DNA from 4 places in the Geobacillus sp. Sah69 genome. Region 2 is predicted to be linked to each of the others. Evidence: riboswitches for the same ligand, from Rfam matches in the RefSeq annotation. Region 2 holds a riboswitch; each other region holds the start of a gene.

Region 1 (7,303 bases), on a different contig from region 2:
ATCGAGGTCGCGCTGTCGCGGACGACGCCGTGTTTTAAAATGTGGCCTTCTGTATGCTTTCCGTAATGAATGACGCTCGTCGTAAAGTTTTGCACTTGCTCGCCGCGGCTGACCGCGACCGTTTTCGTATCGCCGAACGAGCCGTCGCCGACAAGGCGGGTGATGTTCTCGGAGACCGTATTGCCGTCATTCATCAGCCCGAGCGCCCATTCGATCCGTCCATCGCGCCCGGCGATGCCGCGCCGATTGACATACGTCGTGGTGCCTTTGGCCAAATGGTCGACAGCGGCGAAAAAGACGCTTGCGTTCGCTTGAGCAAACACCTCGGCGACCACATTAACGACCGCGTTTCCTTCGCGGCTTGTTGATATATAATTTTCGACAAACACGACGCGGCTGTTGTCTTCCGCCACGACGATGACATGGTTAAACAAGGCGATGTCGTCTTCGTCTTGAATATAGACCGCCTGAAGCGGCGTTTCAATCTCCACATTTTTCGGGACATAGACAAACACACCGCCGTTGAGCAGCGCCGCATGGAGCGCGGCAAGGCGGTGCTCATCCGGCTTGACCGCCGTCATCAAATAGTTTTTCAGCAAGTCGCCATGCTCGCGCGCTGCGGTGAAGATGTCGGTGAAAATGACGCCCTTCTCCTTCAACTCATCGGACAGCGACACATACGCCGGCGTATGGTTGCGCTGCACGTACAAATTTTTCGTTCCTTCGCCGGCTTGCATGAGCGCCTTGACCGCTTCAGGCAAGTCATCGAGGCCGGCATATGGCGCACTGTCAACGGCATGGCGTGAGAAGCCAGTGAAGTTCCAATTGTCGATTTTCGTTTTCTCCGGTTTCGGAAGCGGCAGCCGCTCCGCCAACCGAAGCGCCTCAAGGCGCCGCTCGGTCAGCCAGCCCGGTTCGCCGCGTCCGCTTGAGAACGTGCGGATGTAGGTTTCATCGAATGGGATTTTCGTTTCTGTCGCCATAGTCCTCCTCCTAACGCTTACGCTTCTTGTCCGACCGTTTCGTCTTCGATGCCGAGTTCTTTTTTGATCCAGTCGTACCCTTCCGCCTCAAGCCGCTGCGCCAGCTCCGGACCGCCGGACTTGACGATGCGCCCTTGCATCATGACATGCACATAATCCGGGGTGATGTAGTTGAGCAGCCGCTGGTAGTGGGTGATGATCAAACAGCCGAACTCGCTGCTGCGCATTTCGTTGACACCTTTGGCGACGATTTTGAGCGCGTCGATATCGAGGCCGGAGTCGATCTCGTCTAAAATGGCGATTTTCGGCTCAAGCATCATCAGCTGCAAAATTTCATTTCGCTTTTTCTCCCCGCCCGAGAATCCTTCGTTCAAGTAACGGTGCGCCATATCCGGGTTCATTTCGAGAAACGCCATTTTTTCATCGAGCTTGCGGATGAATTTCATGAGCGAAATTTCGTTGCCTTCGCCAAGCCGGGCGTTGATCGCCGCGCGCAAAAAGTCGGCGTTCGTCACTCCACTGATTTCGCTTGGGTATTGCATCGCCAAAAACAGGCCGGCGCGCGCCCGTTCGTCGACTTCCATCTCAAGGACATCCTGGCCGTCGAGCGTCACCGATCCTTCTGTCACTTCATATTTTGGATGGCCCATAATGGCCGATGCCAGCGTCGACTTCCCCGTTCCGTTCGGACCCATGATGGCGTGGATTTCCCCGCCTTTGACTTCCAAGTCCACTCCTTTTAAAATTTCTTTTCCCTCCACGGCGACGTGGAGATTGCGAATCGTCAATACCGCCATGCAGCATACCTCCAATTCTCAATTGAAAGTCAATTCACTCGCTTGTCTTCTAGCGATCGTTCATTCTCATTTTATTCTCATTATCATTTTATAACAAATGAAAACTACGTGCAACTTTCCCGCTCTGTTTTCACTGTGACCGTGTGAAAAAACAGCGCCTTTTACTATTTTACACGAAAACCGCAAGCTTGTACGAGTTTTTGCAAAAAAAGACCCCGTTTTTTCCGGAGTCTAGTGAGCCGCCCGCAGCTCGCGGAGGCATTCTTGCACAAGCGTCACCGCTTGGCTCATCGCCGCCCCGCCGCCAAACGCGGCCGCCACCGCGCATACTTCCAAAATTTCCTGTTCCGACGCTCCTTCATCAAGGCAGCCTTTCGCATGGTAAATCGTGCAATACTCATCTTGCGTCGCCAAGCTGATGCCAAGGGCGATCAATTGTTTTTCTTTTTTCGACAGCGCTCCCTCGGCAAAGCACGCTTCCGTAAACGCGTTAAACCGCTCGGCTACGTTCGGAAGTTTTTTGGGTGAACGCCCCTATCCCTTCTTTGTAGCGGTGAAGGGAGGATTCGACCGATGCATAAACGAATGGTATTGAAAGGGTGTGGAAACACCACCGTTTCGCCAACATCGACGGAATGTCATGATGAAAACGAATGGTTCTGTTCCACTTCCATCATCATAGGAAAGGGGAGAATACCATTGATTCGTTGGGTTGTCTTTGCCTTAACCGCCGCTTTCGCTTCGTTTCTGGCATGGATCATCATCGGCAGCATTCTCGGTGAACACGGGGACGTCATCTTCAGTTTAACGACAGTGGTCGCCCTGCAAAACTGCGTCATCATCGTCATGCTCGCCGCCGTACTGGCGCGTTTGAACAACCGATGAAGCGCGGGAAACAGACCGGCCGCGGCGTCTCTCCATCCAAAACGGTTTTGAACTTTCGGGCGGCTCTTTTTTGTGCAAAAAATAACGGAAGCGATTCGCTTCCGTTATTGATTGTTTGTCGCCGCTGGAATGACGGCGCCGTGGTATTTTTCTTTGATGAAATCTTGAATTTCTTTCGATTGCAGCACTTCGACAAGCGTTTTGATTTCTTTTCGGTTTTCATCGCCTTTGCGCACCGCCACAATGTTCACATACGGATTGTTTTTCGGCGACTCCACGGCGATCGGGTCTTTCGCCGGGTCCAAACCGGCGTCAAGCGCATAGTTGGCGTTGATCAAAACCGCATCGCCTTCGCCGTTTTTGTAAATTTGCGGCAGAAGTCCAGCATCGACGTCCGCTTTAAATTTCAAATGTTTCGGGTTTTCGACGATGTCGTTGACCGTCGCTTTCGTTTTATCGATGCCCGGTTTCAGCTTAATGAGCCCCTTTTCTTGCAGCATCGACAAAATGCGGCCATGGTCGGCGACCGAGTTGCTCATGATGATCGTCGCGCCGTCCGGCAGTTCTTCAATGCTTTTGTATTTTTTCGAGTATAAGCCGATCGGCTCGATATGAATGCCGCCGGCGTTGACGAAATCATAGCCGTACTCTTTCTTTTGCGATTCCAAATACGGAATGTGTTGGAAATAGTTGGCGTCGATTTGCTTCTCAGCCAGCGCTTTGTTCGGCAAGATGTAATCTTGGAACGTAATGATCTCCAAGTCGATGCCTTTTTCTTTCAAAATCGGTTTCGCTTTTTCCAAAATTTCCGCATGCGGCACGTTCGACGCACCGACTTTCAACTTCACCAATTTGCCGTCTTTGCCGCCTTCCGCGCTGTCGTTATTGTTGCCGCCGCATGCCGCCAAAGCGAGCACGAGAATGGCGGCGAGCAACACACCCAACCATTTCTTCATCAGTTGTTTCCCCCTTTATCGTTTATCGATTTTCGAAGTGACAAAGTCACCGATCAGCTGAATGATAAATACAATGACCAACACCAATACGGTTGCGACAAATGTCACATCGTTATGGTTGCGCTGGAACCCTTCCAAATACGCCAAGTTCCCAAGCCCGCCGGCGCCGATGGCTCCAGCCATCGCTGTATAGCTGACGAGCGACACCGCCGTCACCGTAATGCCGGAGACAAGCGCCGGCAATGACTCCGGCAGCAGCACTTTCCAAATGATCGTCCACGTTGAGGCGCCCATCGCTTGGGCTGCTTCGATGACGCCTTTATCAATTTCGCGAAGGGCAATCTCCACCATGCGGGCGTAAAACGGCGCGGCCCCAATGACCAAAGCCGGCAGCGCCGCATTGGCGCCAAGCATCGTCCCGACGAGCCAGGTGGTAAACGGAATGAGCAAAATGATCAAAATAATAAACGGAATGGAGCGGAAAATGTTCACAAACGCCGCAATCACGGTATTGACAAACCGGTTTTCCCATAGGTTGCCCTTCGCTGTCAAAAATAGAAGCAAGCCAAGAACGATTCCGAGAACGAAAGTGGCCGCCACCGCCACTCCCGTCATATACAGCGTCTCGACCGTCGCCGCCCACATTGTCTCCCATTGGACGTTCGGCAGGAGGTTAGCGAGCATCGTGAATCACCTCCACCGCCACCTGCTGGCGTTGAATGTAGTCAAGCGCCCGGTCAATTTCATCCGCCGCCCCATTGATGTGCACAAACAGCACCCCATAAGCGCCTTGATGGGTTTGCGAAATTTTCCCTTGCAAAATATTCATATCGACGGCAAATTGCCGCACGACCTGGCTGATGAGCGGCTGGCCGGCCGCCGCGCCGACAAACGTCAGCTGCGCGATCAGCCCGTTCGGGTATTGGCCAAACAAATGGGAAATCGCCTCTTCCGTCTCCTCCGGCTCGACGAGCTGCTTGACGAACCGCTTCGTGATCGGCTGCTGCGGGTTGCGGAACACGTGCAACACGTCGCCTTGCTCAACGATTTTGCCGTTTTCCATCACGGCGACGCGGTCGCAAATTTTGCGGATGACGTGCATTTCATGGGTGATCAGCACGATCGTCAGCCCGAGCCGCTTGTTGATGTCAACGAGCAAGTCCAAAATCGCATCGGTCGTCTGCGGGTCCAACGCCGATGTCGCCTCGTCGCAAAGCAGCACTTTCGGGTTGTTGGCGAGCGCCCGGGCAATGCCGACACGCTGCTTTTGCCCGCCGCTCAACTGCGACGGATACGCCTCTTCCCGCCCCGTGAGCCCGACGAGCTCGATCAATTCATCGACCCGTTTTTGCCGCTCCGCTTTCGGAACACCCGCAATCTCGAGCGGAAACGCAATGTTTTCCCGCACTGTGCGCGACCAAAGCAAGTTGAAATGTTGGAAAATCATCCCGATCTCTTGACGCGCCTTGCGCAGCTCCCGCCCTTTGATGCGCCCCATGTCGCGGCCGGCGACGACCACCCGGCCGCCCGTCGGCTTCTCGAGCCCATTGAGCAAGCGGATGAGCGTACTTTTCCCCGCGCCGCTGTAGCCGATAATGCCGAAAATTTCCCCTTCGCGAATCTCAAGCGACACATTGTCGACGGCCGTGACCGAGCCGTTAGCCGCTTGATAGATCTTTGTCACATGTTCGAGTGTAATCATCGTTTCACCTTCCTCCCCAAGGCGGCGGAGCGCAAAAAGAAAACCTTTCTGCCCGCAGAGAACAGAAAGGTATTGTGCACCATTCCGTCTCTTATCTCTCAAAGCAGGCCGCTTTGTGTGAATTGGCACCTTTTCAGCGCACGCGCTGACGGTTGCCGGGCTTCATTGGGCACATCCCTCCACCTCTCTTGATAAGAGCGCAACAATCGCCTATTCGATTGACTACAACTGTGATTGTATCACCTTGTGTCGAACATTGTCAATAAAAATTTCACCCAAGAGTCAGTCAAGACTTTGTGGAGAACATTTTTTCGGTTCACTACGGGTGTTGTCAATCACTAGTTAGCGAACCATTTTCAGGAATTCATATCGTAAGCGCTTTCGGACTCTCATCCCTCATCTTGAGGCGATGATACGATATTCCATTTTTTTACACCCAACCACCATCCCGGAGCGCCGACAACGCTTGATGGATCGGCGTCCCGGATGACCGCTGCAGACACGGTAGATTCTGACGCACCACATCTGCCCATAACCGTCCGGCCTTCCGTTTGGCCTGTTCGATCCGCTTGGACTTTGTTGAGGCCGAGGCCGCCGTTCGGGTCTCTTCTTCCTCCACCAACTGCCCATTTCTCCGCCAAATCCCGTCGATTCGGGCCGCCATCGCCCTCAGAAACGCCCGAAGCCCTTGGTCTTTCCAGCTGCGGCGGGATTTCACCCGATGCGCAAACCGGCTCATCACGCTCTCGGCGTGGCCCATCGGACGCATGCCGGTCGTCTCCACCCCTTGCTCCGACAGCCACTCCCGATAGTCCCGGATGCATCCCGGCATCGACTCGATCCGRCGGATCATGGCAGCCATCTGCTTCTCTTTCGCTTCGTCCTCCAACGTGCCGACCGCGCTGTTCAGCTCCACSAGAAGYCCCTCTTCGTCTTGTTTCGCCAGCTTCTTCCGCACCTCCCGCCAACGCGGATGGCCGGACAGACACTGACGCAGCTCCCGCGCCACATGAAATCGATCCAGCTGAAAGCASGCYCGCTTYCCAAAATACTCCCGGCAGGCCGTGATCCACGACGCCGCGTCGCCGTTGATGATCAAMAGGTCCCGGCACGGRTCATAGGCATATTCGTTCATCAGCCACTCTTCGAACCGTTCCCACACGTCTCCCTCCCCTTCATGGAGGTAGTGGCGCCGGTTCACGAGCTCGAGCTGCGAACCGTTTCGTTTCCATCCYTCGTGAACCGCCAGGATTTTCTCTTCTTTCGCCCGTTTCCCTTTCCCCTGGCGGGAAATRAACAGYCCATCCGCCTCCACAAACAGCACYCGGCCGTGCCGTTGGGAAACAGGGTGGTGCAGCGAGACAGGGGCCTCCAGCACCAGTTGGCGAATCGCCTCGTGGCTTAGGACCGCATACCCCACGATCGACTCCAACGTACGGGCCGCTTTGCGGTAGGAAGAGCACTCTACGGCCAACTCGACCGCCGTTTCCTCGAGGCAAGGGCTGATCGACTGCGCTCCATCAAAGCCCAGTTCGGCATCCAGCAAGAAGGTATACGCCCCCGCCTGCCGATCATAGTAGTAGTTCCGTCGAAACGTCACTTCTCCAAACAGCGTTTGGATCGTGGTCGGCCGTTTGTCTTTCAGCTGATACCGGCGCTTGTCCCGCGCTTCCGCCAGTTGTTGATCAATCTCCTCCAAAAGGGCCGCCAACAAGACAGCGAACACCTTTTGAAGAGTTCTGACTAATTGTTCCTCCAGCTCTTTTAATAAAGGCCATTCTGTGGTAAGATGTTTCATGGACTCTCTCCCTCCTGTTTTATGGATGTTGGTCATCACCATCATAGCAGGGAGAGAGTCCTTTTTGCATGACATTTGCTTTTTTCTACCGCGCTTCGCTTGGTGGCCCCGACGAGCGTCGCGAACAAAAGTTCGCAACCCTCGTCGGGGAATCATTCCTGAATGTCACCCACAAATATTTT
Region 2 (7,303 bases):
CTGGCTGGCTCATCGATCTCACCTCCGCTGCAATAGTACACAAGCTGTTCATAGGTTAGTTCTGCGGCCGGCAGGCGGGTGAGCAGCCGGCCGTCAGCCATGATGTAGATGGTGTCGCACACCTCAAGAAGCTCGTGAAATTCACTCGAAAAATATAGTACTGTTTTTCCTTCATCGGCGAGAGCACGGATGATGGAAAACACCTCTTGTTTGGCGTGGACATCGATTCCTTTCGTAGGCTCGTCGAATAGAAAAACACGCGCGTTTGTGTTCAGCCATTTGCCGATGACGACTTTCTGCTGGTTGCCGCCGCTTAAGTGGCGGACAGCGGTCGAAGGCAACGGCGGATGGATGCCGAGCGAGCGGACAAGTTCGTCGGCGGCGTCCGTTTCCTTCCTTCGGCTGATCCATTGCCAGCGCGACAGCCGGGAAAGGAGGCGGACGGTGATGTTGGTTTTCACTGACTCGGGCAAGAACAGCCCTTGTTTGCGCCGTTCTTCCGGGATGAGGCAAAGGCCGGCGTCGATGGCTTCATAAGGCGATGAGAACACATAGCGTCTGCCATCAATTTCCCACTCGCCGGATGTGTTCCGGTGGGCGATGAGGCTTTCGGCAAGCTCCGTCTTGCCGGCGCCGACCAAGCCGGCGATGCCGACGATTTCGCCGCGGTGGGCGTATAGGTCGACTGTTGTCCCGGTTTTGTCGATCAAAATTCCGAGGGCGGCAAACGCGATGTCGCTTCCATGCGCGCGCGTTTGTTTCATGGCGGCGGCTCGCCTTGTTCCGGTCATATGAAGGACGATGTCTTCAAGCGGCAAACCGCGGGCGGAACCATGGTAGACGACGCGGCCGTCGCGCAAAATCGTCAACCGGTCGGCGATTTCCTGCACTTCTTTCAGTTTATGAGAGATGTAAATAAAGCCGACGCCTTGCTGTTTCAGTTCCGTGATGATGGCAAACAGCCGCTTCGTTTCGGCTTCGCTCAAGGCGGCGGTCGGTTCGTCCAAAATGATGTAGCGCGCATTCGATGACAACACTTTGGCGAGCACGATCAGCTGTTTTTCATGGAGCGAGCAGTCGCGCACGAGCTTTGCCGGCGAAATGGCAAGGCCGACGCGGCGAAGCAGAGCAGCGGCCCGTTCTTTTTCCCGGCGCAGCGAGCGGATCGGCTGTTTCTTCACATCAGCGAGCTCATCAGCCGCCAAGTTTTCGTAAACGGGCAATCCTGGGAAAAGCGCCGTGTCGACCTCTTGGACGACGAAGCCGATGCCGGCTCGTTTCGCGTCAAGCGGCGACGAAAAGGTGCAGTTGACGCCATCGATCGTGATCGTGCCGGCGTCGGGAGGAATGGCGCCGGCCAAAATGTTCATGAGCGTGCTTTTGCCGGCGCCGTTCATGCCCAAAAGGGCGTGGACTTCGCCTGGACGGACGGAAAAGTCCACGCCGTCAAGCACGCGCACCGCGCCAAACGATTTTTCAATGCCTCGCATTGACAGCCTGTTCATTTTTTGTTCACCTGAGCTTCCAACGTTTTCATCCATGGCGAGATGGCGACGTTCGATTGCCCCCAGCCCGGGATGTATTGCGAAAGCTCGTTCATCGATACTTGCTTATCGGGCAAGTCGGTCCGTTTTACTAAATGCGGCTCGAGCGAGTAAATGTTCGGCGTTTTCTCGCCAGCGATTTTTTGATAGGCGAACCGCACCTGAACGCGGCCGACTTCCGCCGGATCCGTCGCTGTTGTCGCCACCCACGGACTGTTCGGTTTTTGGATCATTTGCAAGTCTTCGTCACTCAAATCGATGCTGTATACTTTGATTTCCGTACGCCCGGCTTGCTCGATGGCGCGCGTCGCTCCTTTGGCGAACTCGTCCCAAGTTGCGAAGACGGCGTCAATGTCGCCTTTGTTCGGATATTTTTTCAAAATGGCCTCCATTTGCGTTTGCGTGTCCAAAGCCGTGTTGGCGCTCGCCGTACCGAACTTGGCGACTTCTTTTATGTTCGGATAGCGTTTTTTGAACGCCTCATAAATGACGTGGCGCCGCTCCATTGGAGTAAAACCGCCGACCCAAATCGTGACGATGTTGCCCTCTCCATTTAAATCTTCGGCGAGTGTTTTTAACGTTTTCCAGGCGAGGCTGTAGTCGTCTTGGTCGATGACGGTGACGCCGGGAATGTTCAAATCGTTGTCAAAGGCGACGACCGGGATGCCTTTTTCAACCGCTTTTTTCACCGGGCCTTCGAGTGCATCAGCGCGGCCGTGATCAAGCAGAATGGCATCAACGTTTTGCGTGATGGCCGTTTCTACGTATGAGGCCATTTTCGTCAAGTCGTTGTCGGCGTTGTAAATTTGCACTTCGCCGCCGAACTTTTGCACTTGTTCTTTGACGCCGGCGATGTATTGCGACGAGAACGTGCCGATGGACATTTGCATAATGGCGGCGATCTTCACCGGTTTTTTCAGCTTCTCCGGGATGGCCGCCTGTTCGCTGCTCGATGCGGTTTGGCTGTTGGATGAGACGGTGTCGCCTTGGATGGCCGTTTGCTTCGTTTCGTTGGCCGGCTTAGAGCTCACGGCGTCTTGCTCGTTCGTGCAGCCGGCCAAGACGGAGAACACGGCAAAGAAAAGAAGAGAAAGGAACGATAAGGCCTTAAATCGTTTCATGCTGCTCCTCCTTTGCAAATAACGCTGGCAGTGCCGCGCTGTAGCTGCCGCGGACGATGCCTTTTTCGGTAATGATCGCGGTAATCAGTTCGTTTGGCGTCACGTCAAACGCCGGGTTATACACGTTGACGCCTTCCGGGGCGACGCGCACGCCGGCCAGATGGGTCACTTCATCCGGATGGCGCTCTTCAATCGGGATGTCTGCCCCTGTCTTTGTCGCCAAATCGATGGTGGACAACGGTGCGGCGACGTAAAACGGAATGCCAAACGATTTGGCGAGCAAGGCGAGGCCGAACGTGCCGATTTTGTTCGCCGTATCGCCGTTTTGTGCGATCCGGTCGGCTCCGACGATAATGGCGCGAATCCCTTTCGCTTTGATCGTTTGCGCCGCCATGTTGTCCGTAATAAGCGTGACGTCGACGCCTGCTTGCATCAGCTCCCAGGCGGTCAGACGCGCTCCTTGCAAAACGGGGCGCGTCTCAAGGGCGTACACGGATAACTCGATCCCTTTCTCTTTCGCCAAATAAAACGGGGCGAGCGCCGTGCCGTAGCGGGCGGTGGCGATCGAGCCGGCGTTGCAAATCGTCATCACCCGCTCGCCTGGGCGAAAAAGCGATAACGCATGTTCGCCGATGCGGCGGCAGACATCTTCGTCCTCGATTTGGATGCGTATTGCCTCGTGAATAAGCACCGTTTTCGCTTCGTTGACTGAGGCGGCGTCTTTGGCGGCGGCAGTGAGCCGGTCAAGCGCCCAAACCAAATTGACGGCCGTCGGGCGGGCGCTTGCCAAATAATCGCGGTCTTGCTTTAGGCGGCTATGGAACTCGTGGACCGTTTCCGCTTTATAATGCGAGGCGGCGAGCGCCAGACCATAAGCGGCGGTGATGCCGATCGCCGGCGCTCCGCGCACTTTCAGCGAGGCGATCGCATCGTACACGTCTTCAAGCGTATGCAGGTCGATATATTCTGTTGCCAATGGCAATTTTTGTTGGTTTAAAATCGTGATATGCGTCTCGCGCCACTCGACAGAGCGCGGGATGGCAAAGGTGTCCATCGTCGTCTTCCTTTCTTTTCACATTTTCCGTTGATCCGGGCCGGCACTGGGCCGGTCGTCGCCGTGTTACTATTCGGTTTCTGCAAACACTCGGCGGAAGCCGTCCGTTCCGGTCAGCTCGTTGCGCTCGACAATTAGGCGGCGGCCGAGGCGGAGCGCGTGTCGTTTGGCGGCAAGGCGGGCTTCTTTCTGCTCGATGCCGTCAAGGTCGGCCACATGGGCGAGGCCGATCGTCCGGCGGATGACTTCGCAGCCGGCAAAGCCGACAGCATCGATGAACGCATGCCGGAGCACTTCGTCAAGCAAGCCCGGTGTTGCGGCGTACGTCTCGATGCTTTTGGTGCGCCAAAGCTCCGAGAATATGGACGCAAAGACGTCCCAGGTCCGGTCGATGTGATCAAAGAGCGGTTGGCGCTCAACGTCAGGGCGGGACAACGCATTTAACAGCAAGTTGGCGAAAAACTGTCCAAGGTCAAAGCCGATCGGGCCGTAAAAAGCGAATTCCGGGTCGATTACTTTCGTTTCGTCGGTGCTTGCGAAAATGCTGCCGGTATGCAAATCGCCATGCAGAAGCACATCGGCTTCGGTTAAAAACTTGCGCTTCAACTTCGCCGCTTCCAAACGGAGGCGGTCGTCATTCCAAAGCGTTTCGACGTCCGGCCGCAGCTCGTCTTCGAAGTTGTTCGTGTCATGGTCGAAAAATGGATCGGTGAAGACGAGATCTTCGGTGATTTTGCACAGCTCCGGATTGACGAAGCTTTGCGCCAATTTCTTTTTCTCTTGCTGGTTCATGCCGAAATCGGATGTGTAAAACGCTGTTTTGGCGATAAATTCGCCGATATGCCGGGACAAAAGCGGAAATGTTTTCCCTTCGATCAACCCTTTGCGGGCGATTTGCAGACGGGACAAGTCTTCCATCACGGTAATGGCAAGCGATTCGTCAGAATAGTAGACGTTCGGCACGTATTGCGGTACATAGCTGGCAAACGTGCGCAACGCGTTGCTTTCAATAACCGCGCGCTTTAACGTGAGCGGCCAGCTTTCGCCGACGACTTTCGCGTACGGGAGCGCCTGTTTGATGATGACGCCTTGCTTCGTTTCCTGATCGACGATATGAAAGACTAAGTTTAAGTTTCCGTCGCCGATTTCGCGGCACACAAGCGGCGCCCCGTCTCGGAATAGGCCGAGGCGGACGGCGAGGGCGGTCGCTTTTTGTTCGGTGAGCGGTTCGTAAACAGTGGATTGGACAATCGTCATTTTCACGTTCCCCCTTTAGGTTTTGGCAAATGAAAAAGCCTCTTTCGCATACGGAAAGAGGCTTGAAGATGCATCGTCTTCGCGCCTCTTATCTTTCAGAAAGACATCGGTCTTTCTGTTGGACTTAGCACCGTGCCCTGCGGAAGCGGTTCGCTTCCGGCGCCGCCTTTGGCGTGCGCCCTATCTCACGATAGCATTACGGTCGGTTGCTGGGCTTCATTGGGCCAATTCCCTCAGCCAACTCTTGATAAGAGTACCGATCTAGCTATTAAGTTTTTGCAATTTTCACGATGTTAACAATCGTTTGGTTGCTTGATTCGAATGATACAGGTTGGGCTGGCGGATTGTCAATACGTTTTGAAAAATTTTTTTGCCGCCTCTTCATAATCGTGCGGCCGGCGGTCGGCAAACACCGGGATGCGTGCGCGGACGTCCGCAACGAGCGAGGGATTGATGTCGGCCGAGAGAATGCCCGGCTTCTCGTCCGCCTCGGCGATAATTTCGCCCCATGGGTCGATGATGAGCGAATGGCCGGCGAAGACGTTGTTCGGGTCGCGTCCGGCCCGGTTGCAAGCGACGACATAGCATTGGTTTTCAATCGCCCGCGCCATCAAGAGCGTCCGCCAATGGTGAAGGCGGGGAAGCGGCCATTCGGCGACGACAAACAGCACTTCCGCTCCGGCCAACGCATGGGCGCGAATCCACTCCGGAAATCGGATGTCATAGCAAATGACCCCAGCGCACGGCAGCCCGTCAAGCGAGAACAAGCCTGGCTCGTTTCCCGGCTGCAAATACAAATGTTCATCCATCAATTGGAACAGGTGAAGCTTGCTGTATTCGCCGACGATTTGGCCATGGCGGTTGGCCACGATCATCGTGTTTGTCACGCCGGCGGCTGTTTTTTTGGCGACCGAACCGGCGACGAAATGGACGCCGTACGTTTGCGCCAATCGGGAAGCGAGCGCCTTCGCCCGTTCGGCGCCTTCGTCGGCAATTTCATCCAGGCGCGTCAAATCGTAGCCGGTCGTCCATAACTCTGGCAGCACGATGATGTCAGCGCCGTCTTTGGCAGCGGATTCCACGGCCTGTTCGGCTTGCTGTTCGTTTTTTGCTGGATCGCCAAATGCAATGTCAAGCTGCAGGCAGGCGATGCGGATCGTCATGAGCGTTCACCTCGGAAAAAATTTTCTTTACATTTTGCTTTTAACGATATATGATGTTGCACTAGAATTTCAAGAATGTTTGAGAAGGTGTGGACGATGACGATCGAATTTCCCTTTTCCGAACTGCTTGAACAGCTGCCGAAGCAGTTTTTCGCCTCGCTCGTGGCGAAAGTCGGTGCGAAGATCAAGGCGGGTTATGATGTGATCAACTTAGGGCAGGGCAATCCGGATCAGCCGACGCCAAAGCATATCGTCGAGGCGATGCAGCGGGCGGCGGCCAATCCGAAATACCATAAATATTCGCCGTTTCAAGGCTACTCGTTTTTGAAAAAAGCCGTAGCGGCGTTTTACGCGCGCGAGTACGGGGTGACGATCGACCCGGCCCGCGAGGTCGCCATCTTGTTCGGCGGCAAAGCCGGGCTTGTCGAGCTGCCGCTTTGCCTCGTCAACCCGGGCGATGTCGTGCTCGTCCCGGACCCGGGTTATCCGGACTATTGGTCGGGAATCGCGCTCGCCCGCGCGCGGATGGAAATGATGCCGCTTGTCGCGGAGAATGAGTTTCTGCCGGATTATTCGGCCATTCCCAGGGCGGCGGCCGACCGGGCGAAACTGATGTTTTTAAACTATCCGAACAACCCGACCGGCGCGACGGCGACGAAGGAGTTTTTTGCTGAAACGGTGGCATTTGCGGAAAAGTACGGCATAGCCGTTGTGCATGATTTTGCCTATGGCGCGATCGGCTTTGACGGCCAAAAGCCGGTCAGCTTTCTAGAAGTGGACGGGGCGAAAGACATTGGCGTTGAAATCTACACGTTCTCGAAAACGTACAATATGGCCGGCTGGCGCGTGGCGTTCGCTGTCGGCAATGAGCGGATCATCCGTGCCATTGAGTTGTTGCAAGATCATTTGTACGTCAGCTTGTTCGGCGCCGTCCAAGAAGCGGCGGCAGCTGCGCTCCTCGGCCCGCAAGACTGCGTCGCGGAGCTCGTTGCCTTGTACGAGGCGCGCCGCAATACGTTTATTCATGCTTTGCGCGCGATCGGCTGGGAAGCGCCGGCGCCGTCTGGATCATTTTTCGCCTGGCTTCCGTTGCCAAAAGGCGCATCATCCGCCGAATTTGCCGATCTGTTGCTTGAGCGGGCGCATGTCGCCGTTGCCCCAGGC
Region 3 (7,303 bases), on a different contig from region 2:
ATTCATGATGAAAAAAGGAAAGGTGCCTTCCCCGAAAGGAATAATGCGTGTTGGAACGGTTCGACATCGTATTTTTTCTACATTCTGATTGTTCTATCAAACGAGAATTTGCTTGCAAAGGCTGGGGGAATTGATGAAAAACGCCCGCCGCTTCCGGTGTCGCTCAAAATGAAACTGCAGCTGACGGTCTTGTTCAGCAGCACATTTCCTGTTTTATTGTTCAGCTTAGCGATGGAAATCAAATGGTCGATCGCCGGACCGAGTGCATCCCATTGGTCGTATTGGCTCTGGGCAGCCGTGATTTTGCTGTTTTCGATCGCGTTTTCCGTTTTCTTGACTCGCTTGTTGGTCGATGAGACCCATGAGCCGGTCAGTGTGCTGTTAAGTCATATGAAACGGGCGGAAAACGAAACGTATAAACCCGTCGCCCACAATGTGTATACCGATGAATTTGCCTATTTACTTCGCGGATTTAATCATATGATCGACGCTGTGCATCGACGCGACCGAACGAACAAAGAACTGCTCAACCGTTTCATCACTGTCCTGACAGCGGCGCTTGACGCCCGCGATCCTTATACAGCTGGGCACTCGCTGCGCGTGGCCCGTTACGCACTCGCGATTGGGGAAAAGCTTTCCCTTCCGAATGAACAGCTTGATGCCTTGTATCGTTCCGCTCTACTGCATGATATCGGAAAGATCGGCGTTCCCGATGCCATTTTGCGTGAACTACCCACCACCTACGCTTCGCTTAGAGGTGGGGGCTTCAAGCGACTTGTGTGTGTTCGCTGAACGGTAAGCCACACACAAGAACCCTTTACGCTTCCCTTCGTTCCGAAGGTGTCCGTTCTAGCCATATTCTATCCTATTCGTTGGCTAACGCCAACCGACATTCATCTCCCACTTTCACTGGTGCTGGCGCACCTTCACGTTTAGAAGTAGGAGACTTCTTTCGGAGGGAAGTTAAAAGAGGAGCGGCTGTTGTCAACCTCAGCGGCATCTTGACCCGCCCGCCAAGCTGTGAAGGCTTGGCGGGCTGATGGCTATGGCGTTGAAACTGACGGCCGCTCCTGAACAAACGACAACGCCTGCTCAAAATCGGCGATCAAATCGTTGACATCCTCCAGTCCGACGCTCAGCCGCAGCAAGCCGGCGGTAATGCCGCGGCGGAGTCGCTCGTCTTTTGGCATCGCCGCATGCGACATTTTCGCTGGGTGCGATAAAATTGACTCGACCGCCCCAAGGCTGACAGCAAACACCGGCAAGCGGACGTTTCGGACGAACGTCCGAGCCGCTTCTTCATCGGCTAAACGGAACGACAGCACAGCGCCAAACCCGGCCGCCTGATGGCGCTGGATGTCATGGCCTGGGTGGTTCTCCAGCCCCGGATAATACACTTCTTCGACCTTTGGATGACAAGCCAAATACTTGGCGATGGCGGCCGCTGATTCAGACGACTGCTTCAGCCGAACGTGGAGCGTTTTTAATCCCCGCAGCACAAGCCACGCATCTTGGACGCCAAGGACGGCGCCAAACGCGTTTTGCAGTTTGTACAATTCTTTTCCCAATTCCTCGTCTTTCACGACCGCCAGCCCGGCGACGACGTCGCTATGGCCGGCTAAAAATTTCGTGGCGCTGTGAAGGACGACATCGACTCCAAGATCGAGCGGCCGCTGCAACGCCGGCGTCATGAACGTATTATCCAAGAATGTCAAACAGCCATGCGCCTTCGCCAGCTTGACGACGCCTCGAATGTCGGTCACTTTTAACAATGGATTGGACGGCGTTTCCATATAAATGACTTTCGTGTTCGGCCGGATGTTTTCCGCTACTGCGTTTAAATCGGTCATATCGACAAACGTATATTCAATGCCAAAGCGGCCGAGCACCTCCGTAATCATCCGGTACGTGCCGCCGTAGACGTCTTCGGTCACGAGGACGTGGTCGCCTCGGGACAAGAGCAAAAACGCCGTCGAAATGGCCGCCATGCCAGAAGCGAACGCAAACCCGCGCGTTCCGCCTTCTAACGCCGCGATCGTTTCCTCGAGCGCCTCGCGCGTCGGGTTGCCGGAGCGGCTGTAGTCGTATTTGCCGAATGAATCGAAATCGAACTGATGGAACGTGGAGGCGTGCTGGATCGACACGCTCACCGCTCCCGTGTGGCGATCGACTTTCCATTCATTATGGAGCAGTTTCGTTGAAAACGACCATTCCCGTTCCATCGCTTACACCTCTTTCATGTGTTTGAACGCTTGCGCCAAGTCGGCGATTAAATCATCCGCATGCTCGATGCCGACCGAGAAGCGGAGCAGTCGGTTGCAAATACCGTTTTGGATGCGGATTTCTTCCGGAATGTCGGCGTGCGTCTGCGTCGCCGGGTACGTGATGAAGCTTTCGACTCCGCCTAAGCTTTCCGCGAATGTAATGAGGCGCAAGCTTTTTAAAAACCCGTTCACCCACTTTTCATCGGCAATCCGGAACGACAGCATCCCGCCTCTCCCTGGATACAGCACATCAGTGACATCTTCATGTTCGCGCAAAAAGGCGCTCACTCGCTTCGCATTTTCTTCATGCTGGCGCATCCTTAACGCCAACGTTTTCATCCCGCGAATCAACAGCCATGAATCAAACGGCGACAACACCGCGCCGATGGCGTTCTGATACTCGGTCAGGCGTTGACAGAGCTCCTCGCCCTTGGCGACGACAAGGCCAGCCAACACGTCGTTATGGCCGCCTAAATATTTCGTGGCGCTGTGGATGACAATATCGGCGCCTTGTTCGATCGGGCGTTGAATCACCGGTGTATAAAACGTGTTGTCAACAATCAACAAAAGCCCATGCCGTTTGGCGAGCTTGGCGACCGCCGAAATATCCGCCTCCTGCATCAATGGGTTCGTCGGCGTTTCCAAAAAGATGGCTTTCGTTTTTTCCGTGATTTTTTCTTCCACAGCATCAAGATCGGCAAAATCGACGTAATGAAAGCCGAGACCGTACTTGCGCCAGCCGCGCTCAAACAGGCGGTACGTCCCGCCGTAAAGGTCGGCCGATACGAGAAACTCGTCTCCGCTCTCAAACAAGGCGAGCACTGTCTGAATGGCGGCCATGCCGGAGCTGAACGCATAGCCTTGGTCGCCGCCTTCCAGTCTCGCGATCGCTTCTTCGACGATTTTGCGCGTCGGGTTGCCGGTGCGGATATAGTCAAACCCGGTCGACTCCCCGATGCCGGCATGACGGTAGGCGGTGGAAAAATAAACTGGCGGGTTGACCGTCCCCGTCACCGTTTCGCTCCGGTTGCCAATTTGCGCTAACAACGTTTCTAGTTTCTCCACCTCATCTCTCTCCTTCTGTTGAAAATTCCATCATGGATCAACGGCCAACCACTTAACGCCCAACGAAGCGCCGCTGTTGGTCAAGCAGCAGCCGAGGGCCTTGATCCTCGACGCCTCTCGGTTGAGGGAGCGGCCGCTTGAGTAAATAAAAAAAGTCTTCTAAGAAGAAGACTTTTCCATACGAACATGGTCATGCTTCTTCTTATCTGCCGAATTGAATGCTCAATTCGCTGGATTTAGCACCTGGCCGTCGGGCGGCTGGTTGCTGAAGCTTCATTGGGCCAGTTCCCTCCGCTTCTCTTGATAAGAACCGCTGCGTATTTAATTTTGTTAATTGTTAATTTATTAAAAAATGTAACGCATTCCGGCCATTTTTGCAAGTCATTTTTTTGCCGGCGCCAATGTTCGGCAAGTTCACGAAAAATTCGAGCCCTTCGTTAACATCTTTTTGCCTAAATATGTTACAATAACAAGTGAACTTGCGCTTTCATGGAGGATGATCATGGCGACAGCAACAGGAACGATGCGCGATTATACGCTTTACAGCAGGGAGCTGCAAGAAGAAATCGGGTTGCTTGTCTACTTGCCAAGCAATTTTTCTCCGTTGCATAAATATTCTTTATTAATCGCGCAAGACGGCAAGGATTATTTTATGTACGGAAAAATCAAAAGCGTGATCGAGACGCTCATGGACGAAGGAACGATCGACCGAACGATCGTTGTCGGCATCCCGTACCGGAACGTCAGCGACCGCTACGAGAAATACCACCCAGCCGGTCGAAAAAACGAAGCCTATATCCGCTTTTTGGCCCATGAGCTCGCGCCGTTTTTGGATCGCGAGCTGCCGACGTATCAAATGGGCAAAGGACGAGCGCTGATTGGCGATTCGCTGGGAGGAACCGTGTCGCTTCTAGCCGGTCTGTTGTATCCGCATACATTTGGAAAAATCGCCATGCAGTCTCCTTACATTGACGACTCGGTGCTCGAACGCATCCGCGCGTTCCGCGCCCCGTCGCTTCTTTCCCTTTACCATTCCATCGGCGCAGAAGAAACGGCGGTCAAAACGACGGACGGCCATGTACGCGATTTTATCACCCCGAACCGGGCCGCACGGGACTTATTGATCGAAAAGCGGTTTTCCTACACGTACCATGAATTTGCCGGCGGGCATGCATGGACGTATTGGCAGCCGGATGTGCCCCGGGCGGTATCGGCCATTTTGTCGCTGTAAATAACGGCAAACGAACCATCTGAAGGAGGGAAAGCGGAATGAAGTACGTCATTGTCATTTTTCCGCCAAAGCGGATTCAAGACTTCGCCAACTCGTACCGGAAGCGGTACGACAGCCATTACGCCCTCATCCCGCCGCACATTACATTAAAATACCCGTTTGAGGCGGATGAGGAGCAAATCAAAGAAATGACGAAAGAGCTGCGCCGCATCGCAGCGGAAACGGAGCCAATTCCGATCAAAGTGACGAAATTCAGCTCGTTTTACCCGACAAGCCACATCATTTATTTGAAAGTCGAGCCAAACGAAGTGCTGGAACGGTTGCACGAGCAGCTGCACAGCGGCTTGTTTGCCGGGGAGCCGGAATTCGTGTTCGTGCCGCACATTACAATTGGCCGCGATTTGCCGAATGCGGAATACGCTGACGTCTACAGCCAACTGCGGCTGCAAAACGTCCATTTTGAAGAGACGGTCGACCGGTTCCACCTTCTTTACCAGCTCGAGAACGGATCATGGACTGTCTATGAAACCTTTATCGTTGGAGGAAAGGAAACGGGAGAATGAACGTCGCCATTGGAACAACGGAAGACCGCGCGTTGTATGAAGACGCGTTGCGCGTCCGTCGGATTGTATTCATCGAAGAGCAAAACGTGCCGGAAGAAGAAGAAATCGATGCATTTGAACATGAATCGTTCCATCTCGTCCTATACGATGGCGAACAAGCAGTCGCAGCCGGCCGGTTTCGCCTGGTCGATGAAGGGGTTGGCAAAGCGGAGCGCATCTGCGTTTTGCCGGCTTACCGCGGCCGCGGCGTCGGCCGGATGGTGATGGAGGCGTTGGAGCAGCTTGCGAAAACAAAAGGGGCGAAAACGGCGAAACTGAACGCCCAGACGCACGCAGAACCGTTTTACCAAAAGCTCGGCTATACGACCGTCTCCGGCGTCTTTATGGACGCCGGCATCCCACATGTCACGATGGTGAAATCGCTCGAATGATGGCCATAGAACAGCCTCGTCTACACTGATCCAAGGCTTGGGATCATCGAACATCGTTTCGCTCTCCTGAGCCAAGCAGAGCAAAAGGGAGCTGTGCGCACGCAAGCTCCCTTTTGCTTACTTTTTGTTGTTCAACATATTGGCGATCGTGTTCAAATCAATTTGTTTGCCGTTATGGACGATCGCCTTGACGATTTGGTCCTCAAGTTCTTTTGGCACTTTCCGGTTGGCAATTTGCGCCACCCGCTTCACCACTTGGCGCACCGTTTTTTCATCGCTGAAATTGGCGTTTTGCAGCGAGTTGGCGAGCTCAAAAACGTCTTTCATATTGACACCTGTTTTCTGTTCGATGTTTTTAAAAAATTGCTGATCCATCGTTCTGCCTCCTTCTCCCTGCTATATCGTATGATGCTCCCGCCTCGGCGTGCATCAAATTAGGGAAAGAAAAATACGAGCCGCTCCGTGGCGCCGAAACGGCCCGTATCCCATTCGCTTTTTCCGTTAGGCGACAAATGCCGCGCCGACAATAATCAACAAAATGAACAACACGACAATCAGCACAAAGCCACCGCCATAGCCACCGCCATAGCCGTAGCCGTAAGGATAACCATAACCGCAGAAGCCCATCATAATGTTCACCTCCTTCTCCGTTTACTGTATCGTATTCACCGGCTTAGCGGAGCGTATGGGCGCAAAGGCCATTTTGTCATCCAAATCGGCGGAACAGCTCGGCAAATTCCCGCTCCTTCTTCGCAAACCATTGCTCGATGTAGTCCAAGTTGCCTTGTACACTTTTTAAAAATCCATTGTTCAATTTTTCGATTTCTTGCAGCTGTTTGTTAAAGTCCTTTCCCCATTGTTCAAACAGACGGATGAACGTTTCATGCCCTTCTTTGCGCGACGCAACCCAATTTTCGAGCGCTTTTTCCAACTCTTTGCTCACACTTTCCCCTCCTTTCTTACTGTTGTATGCAAAAACGACTGCCCGAGGTGAAGGCGTCCCCGTTCTTTTTTTGCCTTGCCATATGGTAAAGTAAAGATGAACGGCAACATGAAAGGGAGGGAACGAATGTGAGACAAATTGAAACAGTTGAGCAATTCGAGGCGGCCATTTCCGGCGATAAGCCAGCGATTATGAAGTTTTACACAACTTGGTGTCCAGACTGCGTGCGCCTGAACATGTTCATCGATGACATCATCCGCGATTACGGGCAGTACGACTGGTTCGAAATCGACCGAGATCAGTTTCCAGATATTAGTGATAAGTACCAAGTGCTTGGCATTCCAAGTCTTCTTGTGTTCCGAAACGGGGAAAAAATCGCCCATCTGCATAGCGCTGATGCGAAAACGCCGGAAGAAGTGCGCGCCTTTTTGCAGTCCCTGCCGGAGTAAGACGGGGCGGCATCCTTGCCTCGCCAGAGAAGAAGGGCAACAAAAAGAGGCTGTCCGAGAAGGAAGCTTTCCTTCTCGGACAGCCATGCGAATGAACAGACAGCTCCTTATGGATCGCTGATTGTGGAAACGGAAACCGTCAATATTCAGTTTCGTCGTAGTCTTTCGGCTGGCGCATCAGCTGCGGGCTGTCAAACATGAATTCAATCGAAATTTCCTCATCGGTCGTCCGCGTCCGCTCGGAGCGGTCGTTTGGTTTCAATTGGACTTGAATTTCCTCATCCGTCGTTTTTATCCGTTTGTCTTCCATCGTCTTTTACTCCTGTGTCATCAGTTTCGCAAGAGCGGTTCGACTTT
Region 4 (7,303 bases), on a different contig from region 2:
CTGCCCTTACGAAAAGGACAGCCGTTTTTGTCGCTCCTGCCAAAAGCGGTACGCTTTTCCGTTCCAATAAAAAAACATCGACGCCGCCCCGCCGGCGCGGACGAGCCGGCGCGCCAGCCGGTGCAGACCGCGTTGCTTTTTCACCTTGGCATCCGACAAATACAACCCAAGAAGCCCTCGGTGAATAAGGCGGTGAAACTGGCCGTGCGGAAGGGCGCCGACATGGCGGTCGGCCTCTTCGATGAAATGGCAAAGCCGCTCAAGCATCACCGTTTCATTCGGATAGTAAAAGCAAAAATTCAAATCGCCGCCGGCTCGATCTTCCTCTTGATCGATCAAATAGTCGAGCAAAATGTGCAGCCCTTGAATGTATGGAAAATAACCGTCGCGCACTTGTCTCGCCATCTCCGGCGGCAGCGATTCGCCAAACGCATAGGCGACGAGACAGAAAATACCGAGCGTCGAACCGGAGCAGGCGGAAAACTCATACCACTCCATCGGCGGCAAGGCGTCTTTGTATTGCGCGAACCATTTCTCCAGCCGCGGCACCCGCTCGCTCGCTTCGACATGTTTATGCACTTGCAAGTCGCAATAATATCCGGCCAATTCATGCAAAAATGGGGCGATCGTCTCATAATGGCGCACCGTCTTGAGCACCTCTTGGCACGTGCGGACAAGCGCCGGCAAATAGCCGCCGTCTTCCTGTTCGCGGCGATGGCGGTAATAGTTCGACGGCTCGGCGCCGATTGTCAACGCGTCCGGCATCGAATCGTGCAAGGCGCGAAAGTCGAGCGGATCGAGCGAGGTGCTGCGGTCGCACAAATTATCCAAATAATCGCTAATCGTCTGGTAAGCCACGATAAAGCGGATGCAATCCTCCATGTTTTCTCCGGCCAAAAGCGCCAAAATGGAGCCGCCTTCGCAATGGAACGTTTTCGACGCGATGCTCGCCAAGGCCTGGCGCCGAAGCTCCGGGTCGGGAATGCGCTCGGCCTGGCGCCGCCAATAGGCAAGCTCGCGGTGGACAAGCGGAAGCACGTCACGATACACCATTTTCATCAAGGCGATGGGGTTTTTCGGAATGTTCAATCGGTTCACCTCAGGTGCAAACACCATGGTCTCGTCTCCTAGCATTTCCATCTTATCGGCAACCAAAATTGTTTCGCGTCTGAACAGCTTGCGATCTCGTCTTCCAGTATTGCCATCAATGCGGCCGGGGCAAATCATAAAAGGGTTGGCGACGGAATGAAAAAGCCGCTCAACAACGGTTCTTCTCACGTTGAGAAGCTTTTTGAAATCGGATCTTCTTCCCCGATCCCAACCACTCATCGGGCGAAACGAAACATTTTTCACCAATCCCGATTAGGCGCGCTCGCTTTCGTTGGCGATTTGGACGCAGCGTTGTACAATACATGGTGAACGATCGATTTTGCAACAGAAAGGAACGAACGCCCATGATTTACCCATACAAAGGCAAAACGCCGCAAATTGCCGCCTCCGCCTTTATCGCCGACTATGTGACGATCACCGGCGATGTCGTGATCGGCGAAGAGACAAGCATTTGGTTCAATACCGTCATTCGCGGCGATGTGGCACCAACGGTGATTGGCAACCGGGTCAATATTCAAGATAACTCAATTTTGCATCAAAGTCCAAACAATCCGCTTATCATTGAGGACGGGGTGACGGTCGGCCATCAAGTCATTTTGCACAGCGCCATCGTTCGCAAAAACGCGCTCATCGGCATGGGCTCAATCATTTTGGACCGCGCGGAAATCGGGGAAGGCGCGTTTATCGGCGCCGGCAGTTTAGTGCCGCCGGGCAAAAAAATTCCACCCAACACGCTCGCCCTCGGCCGGCCGGCGAAAGTCGTCCGCGAACTGACGGAAGACGATATCCGCGAAATGGAGCGCATCCGCCGCGAATATGTCGAGAAAGGGCAGTATTACAAAGCGCTGCAGCAACAGCGGACATCGTGCGCCGACAAAAAAGAGCTACCGTGATCAGGCAGCTCTTTTTCTTTCATCACTTGTCCGCCAGCGCCAGCGCTTGTTCTCTCAGCGTCGTCGCTTTATCAGTGCGCTCCCACGGCAAGTCGATGTCCGTACGCCCAAAATGGCCGTAAGCAGCCGTCTGTTTGTAAATCGGGCGGCGCAGGTCAAGCATTTTGATGATGCCCGCCGGGCGGAGATCGAAGTTGCTGCGCACGACCTCAATCAAAATATCTTCCGACACTTTGCCGGTGCCGAATGTATCAATGGAAATCGATACCGGACGGGCGACGCCGATCGCGTAGGCGAGCTGCACTTCGCATTTGTCGGCCAGTCCTGCCGCGACGATGTTTTTCGCGACATAGCGGGCCGCATACGCTGCCGAGCGGTCGACTTTCGTCGGATCTTTGCCCGAGAACGCGCCACCGCCGTGGCGGGCGTAGCCGCCGTACGTATCGACGATGATTTTGCGCCCCGTCAACCCAGCATCCCCTTGCGGACCGCCGATGACAAACCGTCCTGTCGGGTTGATGAAATAGTTCGTGTTCTCATCAAGCAGCTCCGCGGGCACGACCGGCTTGATGACCTGCTCTTTAATGTCGCGCTCGATTTGCTCTTGCGTAATTTCCGGATGGTGCTGCGCGGAAACGACGATCGTATCGACGCGCACCGGTTTGCCGTTTTCATCGTATTCGATCGTCACTTGCGTTTTCCCGTCCGGCCGCAAGTACGGCAAGACGTCCGTTTTGCGCACTTCCGCCAATCGGCGCGCCAAGCGGTGCGCAAGCGAAATCGGCAGTGGCATCAATTCTTCCGTCTCATTGCAGGCGAACCCAAACATCAATCCTTGGTCGCCGGCGCCGATCGCTTCAATTTCCTCATCAGTCATCTGACCTTCGCGCGCCTCGAGCGCCCGGTCCACCCCCATCGCAATGTCCGGCGATTGTTCGTCAATCGACGTCAGCACCGCGCACGTATCAGCGTCAAATCCGTATTTGGCGCGCGTGTAGCCGATCTCCCGGATCGTATCGCGGACGATGCGCGGAATGTCCACGTATGTTGATGTCGTGATTTCCCCGCTCACGAGCACCAGCCCGGTCGTGACGCTCGTTTCGCAGGCGACGCGGGCGGTCGGATCTTTTTCCAAAATGGCATCCAAAATGGCGTCAGAAATTTGGTCGCAAATTTTATCCGGATGTCCTTCCGTCACAGACTCTGAAGTAAACAAGCGGCGTTTGGCTGACATTCGGTTTGTTTCCTCCTCTTGGCATAATGTGGCGACACGGAACTCATTTCCCTTTTTCCCTTCGCAATATAAAAAACCTTTCCTGTAACGGCTGAGGAAAGGTCATGGCAATCGTATTGCTTCCTTTCACTCTTATCGTTCAAGGACTGCGCCTTGCCACAGGTTAGCACCATTTCACACATGTCCAGTTGTGACGGTTGCTGGGCTTCATCGGGCCTGTCCCTCCACCGGCTCGGGATAAGAGTATCCGTTCAATGACTTATCTTATCGCAACGGAATCGGCAAAGTCAACTATCAAAATTCATTTTTTATCATTTCCAGCCGAGAAAATTATTTCCTCAAGGAAATCGACACATTGGGCAAAAATAAAGTTTGAAAAACCCACGCAATTAGTATGGGCTATTAATAAAAATGTGTTATACTATTTTCAAGAGTGATTACAAAAAGAAGGCAGGTTTTGAACATGGGGATCGCAAACATGACGAATAAGCTTGATTTATTGCTACAAAAACCGTACGTACATCACCAATTGTCCGTCGCCGAGCTCGTCGAGAAAGTCCTGCAACGGAACGAAGGACGGCTGACCCACACCGGAGCCGTCGCGGTGACAACCGGCAAGTACACGGGGCGGTCGCCGAAAGACAAATACATCGTCGAAGAACCGTCCACGAAGCAAACGATCGACTGGGGAACGGTCAACCAGCCGATGTCTCCGGAAACGTTTGAGAAACTGTACGACAAAGTGCTCGATTATTTAATGAAACAAGATGAACTGTTCGTCTTTAAAGGCTTTGCCGGCGCCGATCCGAAATACCGGCTGCCGATTCAAGTCGTCAACGAATTCGCCTGGCACAACTTGTTCGTCCATCAGCTGTTCATCCGCCCGAGCGCCGAGGAGCTCGCCGCGCACGAGCCGCAATTCACCGTCATTTGCGCGCCGAACTTTAAAGCCGACCCGAAGGTGGACGGGACGCGCTCGGAAGCGTTCATCATCATCTCGTTTGAACGGCGCACCGTGTTGATCGGCGGCACCGAGTATGCCGGCGAAATGAAAAAATCGATTTTCTCGGTCATGAACTATGTGCTGCCGGAACAAGGCATCCTGCCGATGCACTGCTCGGCCAACGTCGGGCAGGAAGGCGACGTCGCCCTCTTTTTCGGCTTGTCGGGAACGGGAAAAACGACGCTCTCGACCGACCCGAACCGCCGCTTGATCGGCGATGACGAACACGGTTGGTCAAGCCGCGGCATTTTCAACATCGAAGGCGGCTGCTATGCGAAATGCATCAAGCTATCGCGCGAGAAAGAGCCGCAAATTTTTGACGCCATCGGCTTCGGCGCGGTGCTCGAAAACGTCGTTCTCGATGACGCGACGCGGGTGCCGAATTACGACGACGGCACGCTGACGGAAAACACACGCGCCGCCTACCCGCTTCAGGCGATCCAAAACATCATCGACCCGAGCGTCGCCGGCCATCCGTCCACGATCGTGTTTTTGACAGCCGATGCGTTCGGCGTCCTGCCGCCGATCAGCAAGCTGACGCGCGAACAGGCGATGTACCATTTCTTAAGCGGCTACACAAGCAAGCTCGCCGGCACCGAACGCGGCGTCACCGAACCGGAAGCAACGTTCTCAACGTGCTTCGGCGCACCGTTTTTGCCGCGCCCGGCCGTTGAGTACGCGGAAATGCTCGGGCAAAAAATCGCCGAACACAACGTCCGCGTCTTTTTGGTCAACACCGGCTGGACAGGGGGGCCGTACGGCGTCGGAAGCCGCATGAAGCTCGCCTACACCCGGGCGATGGTGCAAGCCGCCGTCAAAGGGGAGCTCGACAACGTCGAAACGGTCAAAGATCCGATTTTCGGCCTCGCCATCCCGACCCGCGTCCCGGGCGTGCCGGATGACGTCCTGCAGCCGCAAAACACATGGGCCGACAAACAAGCATACGAACAAAAAGCAAAAGAGCTAGCGCAAAAATTCCGCGCCAACTTCCAAAAATTCGCCCACATCGATCCGTCCATCGAAAAACTCGGCGGACCGCTCGTGTAACAAGAACCCAGCCGGACAGGGAGCCGTTCCCTGTCCGGCTGTTTTTTCGAACGCATAAAATGATTGTCGTCGATCCCCCGGGATTTTTGTACGATTGGAGGTCGACGACAATGCGAAGGCGGGTTTACTTCTTCAGCTGTTCAATCTTTTCCGCCGGCAGCCCGGTCAGCTCGTGGATCGTGTCGACATCGTACCCTTTCGCCAACATTTTCTTCGCGATGTCGATTTTCCCTTCCTCAATCCCTTTTTGGCGCCCTTGCTTCATCCCTTGTTTGACTCCTTGTTGAATTCCCTTTTCCATTCCCCGCTGTTCGTACGAGACGATGAGCTCCATCACTTGCTTCGCTTCCTTCGTTTCCATTTGGCTCACCTCGTTTCGCAGTTTGGCTTCCTCCTCTTCGGACAACCGCAAATACGTTTCAAAAAAACCGAACAACAGCCGCTGTTTCGCCTCATCGAGCTCAAGGCGGACGAGCATGCGCAAAAATTCTTTTTTCACTTCGACCTTTTCTTCTTCATTATACCCCATTTTGCTTAACAAGGCAGCGGCGACGGGATTGTCATGGCGGATGTACGCGCGCCACGGCAGTTTGCGCAGCTCCACCGTCAGAAAGCGGAAGTCGAGAACGGTCAAAAACGGAAACTGGACGACCAATGAGGAAGGTTCATCGTGGTGTTCATCATAGCTGAAGATGGCGATCGGAAGAATGCGGCGGCGGTATTTTTGAAACAAGCGGCTGAAGTAGAGGAACATTCGCTCGGGGAAGGTCCGCTGTGCGTAGCTTTGGTGTTCGACATGGACGATGATGAGCCCTTCCTCCCCCTTCATCTTCGTTTCGACCAACAAGTCGACGCGATGCTTCTCTCCGGCCGTCACGTCGGTAAACAGTTCTTCTGTGAGGAAAGAAAGGTGGCGAACGTCGATGTGCTCGTACACGTTGGGAAAGAAAAGAAGCAAAAACTCTTCGAAAAACGTCGACAGCAGCTCTTTGAACAACCGGTCGTGATCGATTCGCGGTTTGGCCACGTTTCCCCTCCTTGCGGCATCGAATTCATCGTATGATATTCGCTCTCCGCGGCCAAACTCCTTCTCCTCCCCCCTACTTTTTTTATGGTATGATCAAACGTCGCACAGGAAATCCTCAAGCAAAGGCTATTTTTATGCTTGTCTGAACCGGCCTGACGCCACAAGTTAACTATAGACGGAAAAAACTTGAGCCAAGAGCGCAAACCGTTCTTCCGTTTGCGCTCCTGTCCGATGAACCCGTTCAGCTCTCATTCAGCCGCTTCATGGTGTGCAGCCTCGTTCAATTCGTCGAATACAGGCTGACGAGCTCATACGTCACCGTCGTCCGACTGTCTTCCCATTCGAGCTTTCTCACGACCGCGACGCCGCTCGCTTCGCTTTGCACCGTCCGGCGCACTTCAAGCGGCACGTCAAGCGGATACAAGCGGTAGCCTTCTTTTTTCAACACAAACACATTTCCTTGAACGCGCTGTTCCTTTCCTTTTGTCACAATGACCGTCTGCAGCTCCATCGGCATGCCCATATGATTCCAACCTCCTTGGCACCCCATCGATTCGTTGGCGGCCGCGCCGCCACCCGAGCGGCGCACGCAGCCGCCCCTCTAGTTGTATCGTATCACATCGTCGGCTGTTGTTTCATCCATTCCGTGAGCCTTTGCACCGTCTCGCGATTGGCTTGCGGCGGAAAATAGTGGGTGAACTCAGGGAAGTACCAAGCCGTGACCGGTTTGCCGAGCTGCTTCAGCCGCCGTTCCAGCCGCCAGGCGTGCTCAATCGAGACGTTCTCATCGCGCTCGCCGTGGATGATGAGCACCGGGGCCTTGAGCCGTTCCAGATGATAGAGCGGCGTGCGGTGCCGGTAGCGCTCCGGGCATTTGTTCGGCGTCCCGCCGATGACGCGCTTCATCATCCGCCGCAAGTCAGGCCGCTCCCAATACGTAAGCTCCATATCCGCCACCCCTCCCCAGACCGCCACCGAACAGACCCCCT

What was found. A riboswitch is a leader RNA that binds a small molecule or an ion and turns the genes downstream of it on or off. The one in region 2 is predicted to bind S-adenosylmethionine.
Region 1: another riboswitch for S-adenosylmethionine. It lies ahead of AP057_RS12665 (methionine ABC transporter ATP-binding protein); the one in region 2 lies ahead of mtnK (S-methyl-5-thioribose kinase).
Region 3: another riboswitch for S-adenosylmethionine. It lies ahead of AP057_RS13420 (methionine biosynthesis PLP-dependent protein); the one in region 2 lies ahead of mtnK (S-methyl-5-thioribose kinase).
Region 4: another riboswitch for S-adenosylmethionine. It lies ahead of metK (methionine adenosyltransferase); the one in region 2 lies ahead of mtnK (S-methyl-5-thioribose kinase).

Annotation. Positions count from the first base shown of each region.
Region 1 is NZ_LLKS01000054.1:12,445-19,747, reverse strand. Features, by position in the region: gene sufD (Fe-S cluster assembly protein SufD) at 1-983, opposite strand, end outside; gene sufC (Fe-S cluster assembly ATPase SufC) at 1,001-1,780, opposite strand; partial or broken gene AP057_RS12685 (carboxymuconolactone decarboxylase family protein) at 2,012-2,408, opposite strand; gene AP057_RS12680 (hypothetical protein) at 2,480-2,665, shown strand; gene AP057_RS12675 (MetQ/NlpA family ABC transporter substrate-binding protein) at 2,770-3,621, opposite strand; gene AP057_RS12670 (methionine ABC transporter permease) at 3,637-4,305, opposite strand; gene AP057_RS12665 (methionine ABC transporter ATP-binding protein) at 4,295-5,323, opposite strand; SAM riboswitch class I at 5,412-5,521, opposite strand; gene AP057_RS12660 (ISLre2-like element ISGsp3 family transposase) at 5,754-7,121, opposite strand.
Region 2 is NZ_LLKS01000019.1:296,627-303,929, forward strand. Features, by position in the region: gene AP057_RS03340 (ABC transporter permease) at 1-13, opposite strand, end outside; gene AP057_RS03345 (sugar ABC transporter ATP-binding protein) at 1-1,505, opposite strand, end outside; gene AP057_RS03350 (sugar ABC transporter substrate-binding protein) at 1,502-2,665, opposite strand; gene mtnA (S-methyl-5-thioribose-1-phosphate isomerase) at 2,652-3,719, opposite strand; gene mtnK (S-methyl-5-thioribose kinase) at 3,789-4,976, opposite strand; SAM riboswitch class I at 5,062-5,230, opposite strand; gene AP057_RS03365 (carbon-nitrogen family hydrolase) at 5,324-6,139, opposite strand; gene AP057_RS03370 (pyridoxal phosphate-dependent aminotransferase) at 6,236-7,303, shown strand, end outside.
Region 3 is NZ_LLKS01000057.1:2,203-9,505, forward strand. Features, by position in the region: gene AP057_RS13410 (HD-GYP domain-containing protein) at 169-792, shown strand; gene metC (cystathionine beta-lyase) at 1,044-2,222, opposite strand; gene AP057_RS13420 (methionine biosynthesis PLP-dependent protein) at 2,226-3,329, opposite strand; SAM riboswitch class I at 3,529-3,639, opposite strand; gene AP057_RS13425 (esterase family protein) at 3,832-4,560, shown strand; gene AP057_RS13430 (YjcG family protein) at 4,599-5,123, shown strand; gene AP057_RS13435 (GNAT family N-acetyltransferase) at 5,120-5,554, shown strand; gene AP057_RS13440 (stage VI sporulation protein F) at 5,672-5,929, opposite strand; gene AP057_RS16615 (YjcZ family sporulation protein) at 6,056-6,184, opposite strand; gene AP057_RS13445 (hypothetical protein) at 6,261-6,497, opposite strand; gene AP057_RS13450 (thioredoxin family protein) at 6,626-6,946, shown strand; gene AP057_RS17595 (hypothetical protein) at 7,086-7,256, opposite strand; gene AP057_RS13455 (DUF421 domain-containing protein) at 7,277-7,303, opposite strand, start outside.
Region 4 is NZ_LLKS01000056.1:55,659-62,961, forward strand. Features, by position in the region: gene AP057_RS13340 (tetraprenyl-beta-curcumene synthase family protein) at 7-1,116, opposite strand; gene AP057_RS13345 (gamma carbonic anhydrase family protein) at 1,455-2,003, shown strand; gene metK (methionine adenosyltransferase) at 2,026-3,237, opposite strand; SAM riboswitch class I at 3,367-3,481, opposite strand; gene pckA (phosphoenolpyruvate carboxykinase (ATP)) at 3,701-5,287, shown strand; gene AP057_RS13360 (Rpn family recombination-promoting nuclease/putative transposase) at 5,412-6,314, opposite strand; gene AP057_RS13365 (DUF2584 domain-containing protein) at 6,595-6,837, opposite strand; gene AP057_RS13370 (S9 family peptidase) at 6,930-7,303, opposite strand, start outside.